Regions from separate parts of the Enterococcus raffinosus genome, predicted to be linked through region 1. Evidence: predicted binding sites of a transcription regulator. Region 1 holds the regulator's gene; each other region holds the start of a gene.
The links. The regulator NrdR, encoded in region 1, represses ribonucleotide reductase genes. The targets are predictions, from matches to a motif close to ACACNATATATNGTGT.

Region 1 (2,209 bases):
CATGTACACGTTGCGGAACACCAATTATTAAAATCAAGGTTGCTCAAAGAGGAACGCATCTTTGTCCTCATTGTCAGAAATTGAAGAAGGTGTAAAAATGAGTTTTGTCTTAGGAATAACTGGAGGAATTGCCAGCGGAAAATCGACAGTGGTTGATATTTTTAGATCAGAGGGTTTTCCGATTGTGGATGGGGATATTGTGGCTCGGAAAGTGGTTGAATCTGGAACCGAAGGGCTGCTAGCTTTACAACAGGCTTTCGGATCAGCAATTATTGATGAACAGGGCAATTTAAATCGAGAAAAGTTAGGCAAGATGATTTTTCATGATGAAGATAAAAGAGCAAAATTAAATAAAACGCTTGATCCATTTATTCGAAGTGAGATTGAAGCGCAGGTGGAGAAGGCAAAAAAAAACAATCAATTAGTCATTGTTGATGTTCCATTATTGTATGAAGGAAATTATCAAGTTTTGATGGATAAAATAGCGGTTGTCTATGTTACTCCAGAAATTCAATTAAGTCGGCTAATGAAAAGAAATAACCTTCCCAAAGACGAAGCATTAGAACGAATTAGGAGTCAGCTTTCATTGGATGAAAAGAAAAAGAGAGCGGACATTCTTATTGATAATTGTGGTTCCCAAGAAACAACACGTCAACAAGTTATGGATTGGCTAAGAATAAACAAATTTGTTTCTTAAAGAATTCAGCGTCGTAGTATTACGACGCTTTTTTTAGCGCGCTGGTTATGGTAAACTCATGTTATATAAACAAATAAATTTTTTCAATCAACAAAATTTTGTTTTTAAAAAACGATGCAATATAACAAATAGATTTCACGTTTAATCAGTGAATTTAACCAATCATAAGAAAGTGTGGGTGAATTTATGCGTTGTCCAAGATGTAATCATAATAATTCCCGAGTAATTGATAGTCGACAGACTGATGATGGACGAGCGATTCGTCGTCGGAGAGAATGTGAAAGCTGCGGGTTTCGATTTACAACCTTTGAGCGTATTGAAGCGGCTCCTCTGCTAGTTGTTAAGCGTAACGGGGATCGAGAGGAATTTAGCCGTGACAAAATTTTACGAGGCTTAATTCGTTCTGCAGAAAAACGTCCAGTAGCGATGGAGCAGATGGAACAAATTGTCGATCATGTAGAAAATCGTGTGCGCAGCATGGGAGAAAATGAAATTCCAACCAGTCAAATTGGCGAATTTGTCATGGAAGATTTGATGGAAGTTGATGAAATTGCCTATATTCGTTTTGCGAGTGTTTATCGACAGTTTAAAGACATGTCTGTATTTTTAAAGGAATTACAGGAGATCGTTGACAAAGCGAAGTCAACGGATGAAGAGTAGGAGGCATTTTAGTGGCAGAACAACTGAAACCCAGCACCTTTTATACGGTCTATGGTGAGCCACAACTTGATCAAAGTAAACAAGATGCTTTGCTGTATTTATACCAGCCAATTATTGGTAGCTCTGCGTCAAGCTTATACCTGACCTTGATTAGCGATATTATGTTAGATGGGGAAAGTCAAAGCTTGATGCACACCGATTTATTAGCCGCTATTGATACAGGCTTAACAAACTTGATAAAAGCTCGTGAAAAGCTTGAAGGGATCGGTCTATTAGAAACCTTTGAAGTGATGAATGAAGAGATGGGGAGTAGCCTGATATATCAATTGCGCCCACCGCTTGTTCCTGAAAAATTCTTTCAAGACCCATTAATGGCTTACCTATTAATGGATAAAATTGGAAAACACCGATATGAACGTCTAGTCGAACGCTTTAAACCGAAAAACTTTGATACTGAAAATGCCAAAAATATAACAAAAAGATTTAGAGACGTATATCGTTTTGATGAGACTGCTTTTACTAGTCATAGTGATTCTTTAGAGAAAACACAGGAAGTTTTTGAAGATAAATCAGATTTTGATTGGACGTTGTTTACTCAGCAGATAAAACGGTTCAATTTGATTATGACTTTGGATGAGCGAGAGAAGCTACAAACTTTTCAACGACTATATGGATTGAACGAATTGGATTTGGCAGAATATGTTGCTAAAGCAAGTGCCGGTGAAGAAAAAGGGCTGAATTTTAATTACTTGCGTCAACTTATCAACAAAGAGAAACGACCGAATATACCCGCTGAATCGAAAAAAATACCATCAGAAAGTCTAACAACTACCGGAAACTTCTCATCGCAGG
Region 2 (2,209 bases), 610 kb from region 1:
TGATTAATGCTCGAGCTGCGGCAGTTCGCTGCTGCTGCCCCACTGAAATTTCTTCTGGATAGCGCGTTAATATCTGTTCGATCCTTAATATTCCTGCCAATCGAAGCACCCGTTCTTCAATCTCGTTGTTCGAAAGTTTGCTGACTGTCAACGGTAAGATGATATTGTCCTTCACCGTCAAGCTGTCAATCAAATTAAAGTCTTGAAAAATGAACCCAAGCTTCTCCCGTCGAAAATCCGTCAATCGACTTTCCCGCATTTGAGTGATGTCTGCGCCAGCGATCTTAACGGATCCCATCGTCGGCAGTAAAATCGTTGAAAGGATATTCATCAAGGTGGTCTTGCCCGCACCGCTTGGCCCCATGATCCCGACAAACTCCCCCTTTTCCACCGTAAAATTCAAATCATTTAAGACAGTCACTTTATTATTTCGTGTGCCGTAGCTTTTGCTAAGGTGCTGCACGTTGATTATTTTTTCCATTCAATCCCTCCTATCTCGGGTTAGAAAAATAATTGATGCCCATTCTGCTTGCCAGACTGCTAAAAACTGGCAAATGCTCTCGATGAAATCTATTTGTAACATCAAATTTTTTTCTTTTATGGTATCATATTTGAGGTGAATTCCTATGTGAAACGACCTTCAATAACCTTACAATTTTTTCACTTTTTAGGAAAAATTATTTTCAGTTATTTTATTTTTCATAGAAGCTTGTCCTTATCAGCTTTCTTTTATCTTTCAGTAAACAAACACACTATATATGGTGTGTTTTTCTTTTTTGGCAAAAAAATAATACTATATATCGTTGCAACGGCATCAAAAATACTATATGATTGATAATGAACTTTAAAGGAAATGGAGTTGTTTATAATGATGGAAATCCACACAAAAGATTCGTTGCTCAACGAATATCAACCGTCGCTAAAAAATATAAAGGTCGTAAAACGTGATGGTCGTCACACAGCATTTGATGACCAAAAAATTTACGATGCCTTAATCAAAGCTGAAACTAAAATCAAAGGATCTGTCGACCCATTGGCTCATGAACGCATTCAGTCAATTGTTGAACGAGTGGATGCTGAAATTTCTGAACGTTTTACTAGCGATATCAAAATTTATGAAATCCAGAACATTGTGGAGCATACATTATTAGAACACAACGAGTATGAATTAGCAGAGGAATATATCAACTATCGTACACGCCGTGACTTCCAACGTAGCAAGGCGACCGATATCAACTTTACAATCGGAAAACTGATCAATAAGGATCAAACGGTTGTCAATGAGAATGCGAATAAAGATAGTGATGTTTTTAACACACAACGCGATTTAACTGCTGGGATTGTTGGCAAATCCATCGGGTTAAAAATGCTGCCGCCTCATGTAGCGAACGCTCATCAAAAAGGCGACATTCATTATCATGATTTAGACTACCATCCATACACACCGATGACGAACTGCTGTTTGATTGACTTCAAAGGCATGTTGAATAACGGCTTCAAAATCGGGAATGCGGAAGTAGAAAGTCCTAAATCCATTCAAACAGCTACCGCTCAAATTTCTCAAATCATCGCCAACGTGGCTTCAAGCCAATACGGCGGCTGTTCAGCGGACCGTACTGACGAGCTATTAGCTCCTTTTGCGCGCCTAAATTATGCTAAACACTTAAAAGATGCCGAGGAATGGATCGATGATCCAGAAAAACAAAAGGCTTTCGCCAAACAAAAAACACGTAAAGACATTTACGATGCGATGCAAAGTTTGGAATACGAAATCAATACCTTGTTCACTTCTAATGGACAAACCCCTTTCACTTCTTTAGGCTTCGGTCTTGGAACTGATTGGTTTGAACGTGAGATCCAAAAAGCAATCCTGCAGATCCGTATCGAAGGCCTAGGCAGTGAAAAACGGACAGCGATCTTCCCTAAATTGATCTTTACTTTACGTCGCGGGACAAACTTAGAACCAAATGATCCAAACTACGACATTAAAGAATTGGCGCTAGAATGTGCTACCAAACGGATGTATCCAGACATCTTGAACTACGATAAATTGATCGAATTAACTGGCAGCTTTAAGGTACCAATGGGCTGTCGCTCATTCCTACAAGGCTGGAAAAATGAACAAGGCGAAGAAGTTAACGCCGGACGGATGAATCTTGGTGTGGTGACCTTGAACTTACCAAGAATCGCTTTAGAATCTGGCGGCAAC
Region 3 (2,209 bases), 1.3 Mb from region 1:
GTGAGTCGGCATCCGCACTAGCAACTGCCTATATGCTCTTAAGAGGAACACCCTTTATCTACCAAGGACAAGAATTAGGAATGACCAATTATCCTTTCGAATCGATCGATGAAGTGAACGCGACAGATTCATTGACATCCTATCATGCTTGGCTTGAACAAGGATTGTCGCCTGAGGAAGCTCTACGTTTAACCACTCATTGGACTCGGGATCACTCTCGCACTCCAATGCATTGGAATAACCTCGGCGGTTTTTCTAATAGCCTGCCTTGGATGAAGGTAAATCCTAACACTGACAAAATCAATGTTGCTATGCAGCAAGCGGATCTTTTCTCTCCGCTCAACTACTATAAAAAGTTGATCTCATTGAGAAAATCAATGCCTGTTTTTATTTCTGGAAGTTATCAAATTGAATTGCCAAAACACCCGACAGTCTGGGCTTATACACGCAAAACAGTATCCGATGAAGCCTATGTCATCACTAACTTGAGCGATCAGCCACAATCTGTTACTCTACCAAACCGTTGGATAAATACAGCAACTACGATATTACTGGCAAATTACCCCGACCCATCGTGGAAAAAAACAGTGACATTACGTCCTTTCGAGGCGATAGTGGTAAAAAAAGATGCTTAACCCCATTGAGTTAAGCATCTTTTGATTATTCCACTACTGCGCCTTGAACTTCTAAAATTTTTTCATCGATCAAACGAATCACTTCATCACGAGCTGCCGCATCATCTACAAAGTTCAAACGATCACCGTCAATTTGAATTTTAGGGCTCTCATTGTACTCTTCATACCATTGGTCGTACCGGCTATTTAATTCTTTATAATAATCATAGAGTGTTGGATCAAATTCTAATTGTTCGTACTCTCGTCCACGTTTTTGAATACGTTCCATCATCGTTTCAAAGGAAACTCGAATATGCACTAATAAATCAGGATGTTTTTTGTGAGCGGCGTAAGGCAGCTCTTCCATCATATTCGCTAATAATTCATCGTAGACCTTAACTTCCGTCTCAGTTGCACGACCAAGATCGGCGTTTAAATGAAACAATAATGAATCTTCATAGATCGAACGATCCAAAACATTGTTATCATCCTGCATCGCTTTTTTGATGCTGTCAAAACGTTTATTCAAAAAGTAAATCTGTAGTAAAAATGCATACTGTTCTGGATCAGCATAAAACAGCGGCAATACTTCATTATCATCAATGGATTCATAAAAAGCTTGACTGCCTAAATGCTCTGACAGCATCGCGGTCAAACTTGATTTCCCTGCTCCAATGGTTCCTGCTAATACGATCACGCTCATAAACCTCCAACTCATTTCATACAAAATATAGTGCGTTTTTTTCAACTTATCTAATATACCCCCAATATCTTGTGCCGTCAATTGAAATACTTCTAAAAAAAAGCATTTCCTTCTTCTAAGGAATGTTTAAAAAATCGTTGATTTTCAAAATCTTTTCAAGGGTTTCGTTTACTTGTCGGCTTTCTCTGAGTAAAATGAAAAAGAGAAATAAATAAATAGTCGTTATAAAGAAAAATCAACCCCTGTTTATTCAGGTGGAATACAAAAAAACGTATTGCTTTCACTAGAAAAATAATTGCTTTAAAATCATTAGCAGACAGCAATAAACTGCAGAAATATTTTTTTGGGAATAGTTACTCTAAAACGAAATAGGGGTTTTTTTAATGAAATCGATTGGCACGGGTTATGCCAGTGGGAAAATTATATTAATGGGAGAACACTCGGTTGTCTATGGAGAACCAGCGATTGCTTTTCCCTTTTCAGGAACAGGAATCCAAGCAACGATTCGCGCGAATAAATTAGAATCGTGGATTGAATCCAGTTTCTTTCACGGACCGCTTTCAGAAGCGCCTAATACAATGCGCAATGTTACGGTCTTACTTTGGTATTTGGTAAAGCATTTCAAAATTCCAGAACCATTTTATTTAAAAATAGAAAGTACGATTCCAGCAGAACGCGGAATGGGCTCTAGCGCAGCGGTAGCAGTCGCGATTACTCGTGCTGTCTTTGATTGGATGGAAGAACCAGCCACTCAGGAAAATGTGCTGCATTTCGTAAATCAAGCAGAAGCTGTGGCGCACGGAAATCCTAGCGGGATTGATGCGACCACTATTAGCGGTACTGAACCAATTCTTTATCAGAAAGGGATTGGTTTCCAACCCTTCCAATTGAA
Region 4 (2,209 bases), 540 kb from region 1:
ATTGCGTCGTTAAATAAAGATTCCGTTCTAGATTCGTCCCATCGATAATGTTGACGATAGCATCAGGAGTACCCGAAAGTAAGTAATCACGGGCAACAACTTCTTCTGGAGAATAGGGAGAAAGGGAGTAGATCCCAGGCAGATCATCAATGATCACTTCGGAATCCTTCTTGTAGATTCCTTCTTTTCGCTCGACCGTAACTCCTGGCCAGTTTCCTACAAACTGATTGGTTCCTGTCAGAACGTTGAAGGTACTTGTTTTCCCACTGTTAGGATTTCCCGCTAAAGCAATATGTGTCTTTGCCATCTATTCCGCCTCCTTAGATACGACCACCATCTCTGATTCGCTTTTCCGTAAACTTAATTCATATCCTCGGACCCGCAGCTCAATCGGATCACCTAGAGGCGCCAGCTTCACAACTTTCACCTGAGTTCCCTTAGTCAAGCCCATATCCATCAAGCGTCGTTTGACTGCTCCTGTACCATGGACATTGACCACAATTCCTTGTTCACCCGCATTTAGTTGATCCAATGAGACCCAAGTTTCTTGGTCTTCCGTTAGGTTCTTCACATGTATCTGCTTTAATAAAGACTGAGACAAAGCCAGTCGCGTATTATGTAATAAAACGATTCCATTCTCGCCAGAGTGATTCACGACGGCAACTTTTGAACCGACGATCATCCCCAAATCCTGCAATCGATGCTTTGTATCATTTTCTAAAGTCATTTCGTCAATTTGAACAACCTGATTCAATGAAACATCTGCCAAAGTTGTCATACACTTCTCCACCTTACTGTTCGACTTCTAAATCTAATTAATAATGAGAATCTTTCTCACTAAGAATAGCTTCATTTCATGGCAAAGTCAATAAATGGTCGAAGAATTTCTCTATTTTTTGAGCAATTTGTTTGACAATCTCTGTTTTATTTGTTTTATTTTTCTTTTTTTCGTTATTAAAAAAACTTTTTTGCCGTAAAAAAACATCCCAGAACAGTTTTTTGAATTCTGTAAAGGGATTTTTCTTTGAAACCGTCCGTTTTCAATGTTTTTGCAAAAAACACAAAGAGTAGTATACCAATGTTTCACCACCACAATATATGGTATCAAACGATTGACTTTTTCCCTACATCTTTTATACTAGTAATTGTAGAAATCAAGGGAGGTCGTCTTATGGTAAAAGTATATTCAAAAAACAATTGTATGCAATGCAAAATGACAAAACGTTATTTAACTGAGAATCAAATTTCATTCGAAGAGGTCAACATCGACAATGAACCCGAAGCTCTAGGTTTTCTAAAAGATCAAGGTTTCCAAAGTGTCCCAGTTATTTTCGGTGGACAACAAGCCATTATCGGTTTCCGTCCAGATCAATTGAAAGCATTAGCGTAATTTAAGAGGTCGCACCTGAAGCGGCTAGCTTCAAGAAAGAAGAGGGATTATCCAAAAGTAGCTTTTCATACTTTAGGGATAGTTCGGCTTATTTCTTAAGAAACTGCTTCTAGAGCACCGTTTTTCGAAACTTTGCGATCCATGATTGCAAAGTTTTCTTCTTTATTATAGATAGAAAAGGAAAGATGTGACGAGATGAGTTTAAAGGACCTAGGTGAAGTATCTTACTTCAAATTAAACAATGAGATCAATCGTCCAGTAAATGGACAGATTCCACTAAATAAAGACAAAGAAGCCTTGGCTGCTTTTTTCAAAGAAAATGTAGAACCAAATACCCATACATTTTCTTCTGTACAAGAAAAAATAGACTATTTAATAGAAGAAGACTTTTTAGAAGCAGAATTTATCGCGAAATATACCCCTGCTTTTATTGAGAAGCTCTTCAATTACTTAGCTGACCAAAACTTTACATTCAAATCATTTATGGCAGCTTATAAATTTTACTCACAATATGCCTTGAAAAACAATGCAGGCACTGAGTATTTAGAAAGCTACGAAGACCGTGTTGCCTTCAACGCCTTGTATTTTGCTGATGGCGATGAACAATTGGCTTTGTCTTTAGCAGATGAAATGATTCATCAACGGTATCAACCAGCTACCCCTTCTTTTTTAAATGCAGGTCGTAAGCGTCGCGGAGAACTTGTTTCTTGTTTCTTGATTCAAGTAACAGATGACATGAACAGTATCGGCCGTTCGATTAACTCAGCTCTGCAATTATCACGTATCGGTGGCGGTGTAGGAATTAACCTATCGAACTTA

Region 2: nrdD (anaerobic ribonucleoside-triphosphate reductase) is a predicted target of NrdR. The motif match lies at 750-765, and genes of this name have one in related genera.
Region 3: J9537_RS01855 (deoxynucleoside kinase) is a predicted target of NrdR. The motif match lies at 1,336-1,351, and genes of this name have one in related genera.
Region 4: nrdH (glutaredoxin-like protein NrdH) is a predicted target of NrdR. The motif match lies at 1,090-1,105, and genes of this name have one in related genera.

What each region holds. Positions count from the first base shown of each region.
Region 1 covers NZ_CP072888.1:1,697,069-1,699,277, reverse strand. Annotated here, with positions in the region: gene mutM (DNA-formamidopyrimidine glycosylase) at 1-95, shown strand, start outside; gene coaE (dephospho-CoA kinase) at 98-697, shown strand; gene nrdR (transcriptional regulator NrdR) at 884-1,357, shown strand; gene J9537_RS08310 (DnaD domain protein) at 1,369-2,209, shown strand, end outside.
Region 2 covers NZ_CP072888.1:2,310,035-2,312,243, forward strand. Annotated here, with positions in the region: gene J9537_RS11305 (ABC transporter ATP-binding protein) at 1-481, opposite strand, end outside; gene nrdD (anaerobic ribonucleoside-triphosphate reductase) at 869-2,209, shown strand, end outside.
Region 3 covers NZ_CP072888.1:351,896-354,104, reverse strand. Annotated here, with positions in the region: gene J9537_RS01860 (glycoside hydrolase family 13 protein) at 1-635, shown strand, start outside; gene J9537_RS01855 (deoxynucleoside kinase) at 661-1,317, opposite strand; gene mvk (mevalonate kinase) at 1,701-2,209, shown strand, end outside.
Region 4 covers NZ_CP072888.1:2,241,454-2,243,662, forward strand. Annotated here, with positions in the region: gene feoB (ferrous iron transport protein B) at 1-307, opposite strand, end outside; gene J9537_RS10975 (FeoA family protein) at 308-778, opposite strand; gene nrdH (glutaredoxin-like protein NrdH) at 1,172-1,390, shown strand; gene nrdE (class 1b ribonucleoside-diphosphate reductase subunit alpha) at 1,586-2,209, shown strand, end outside.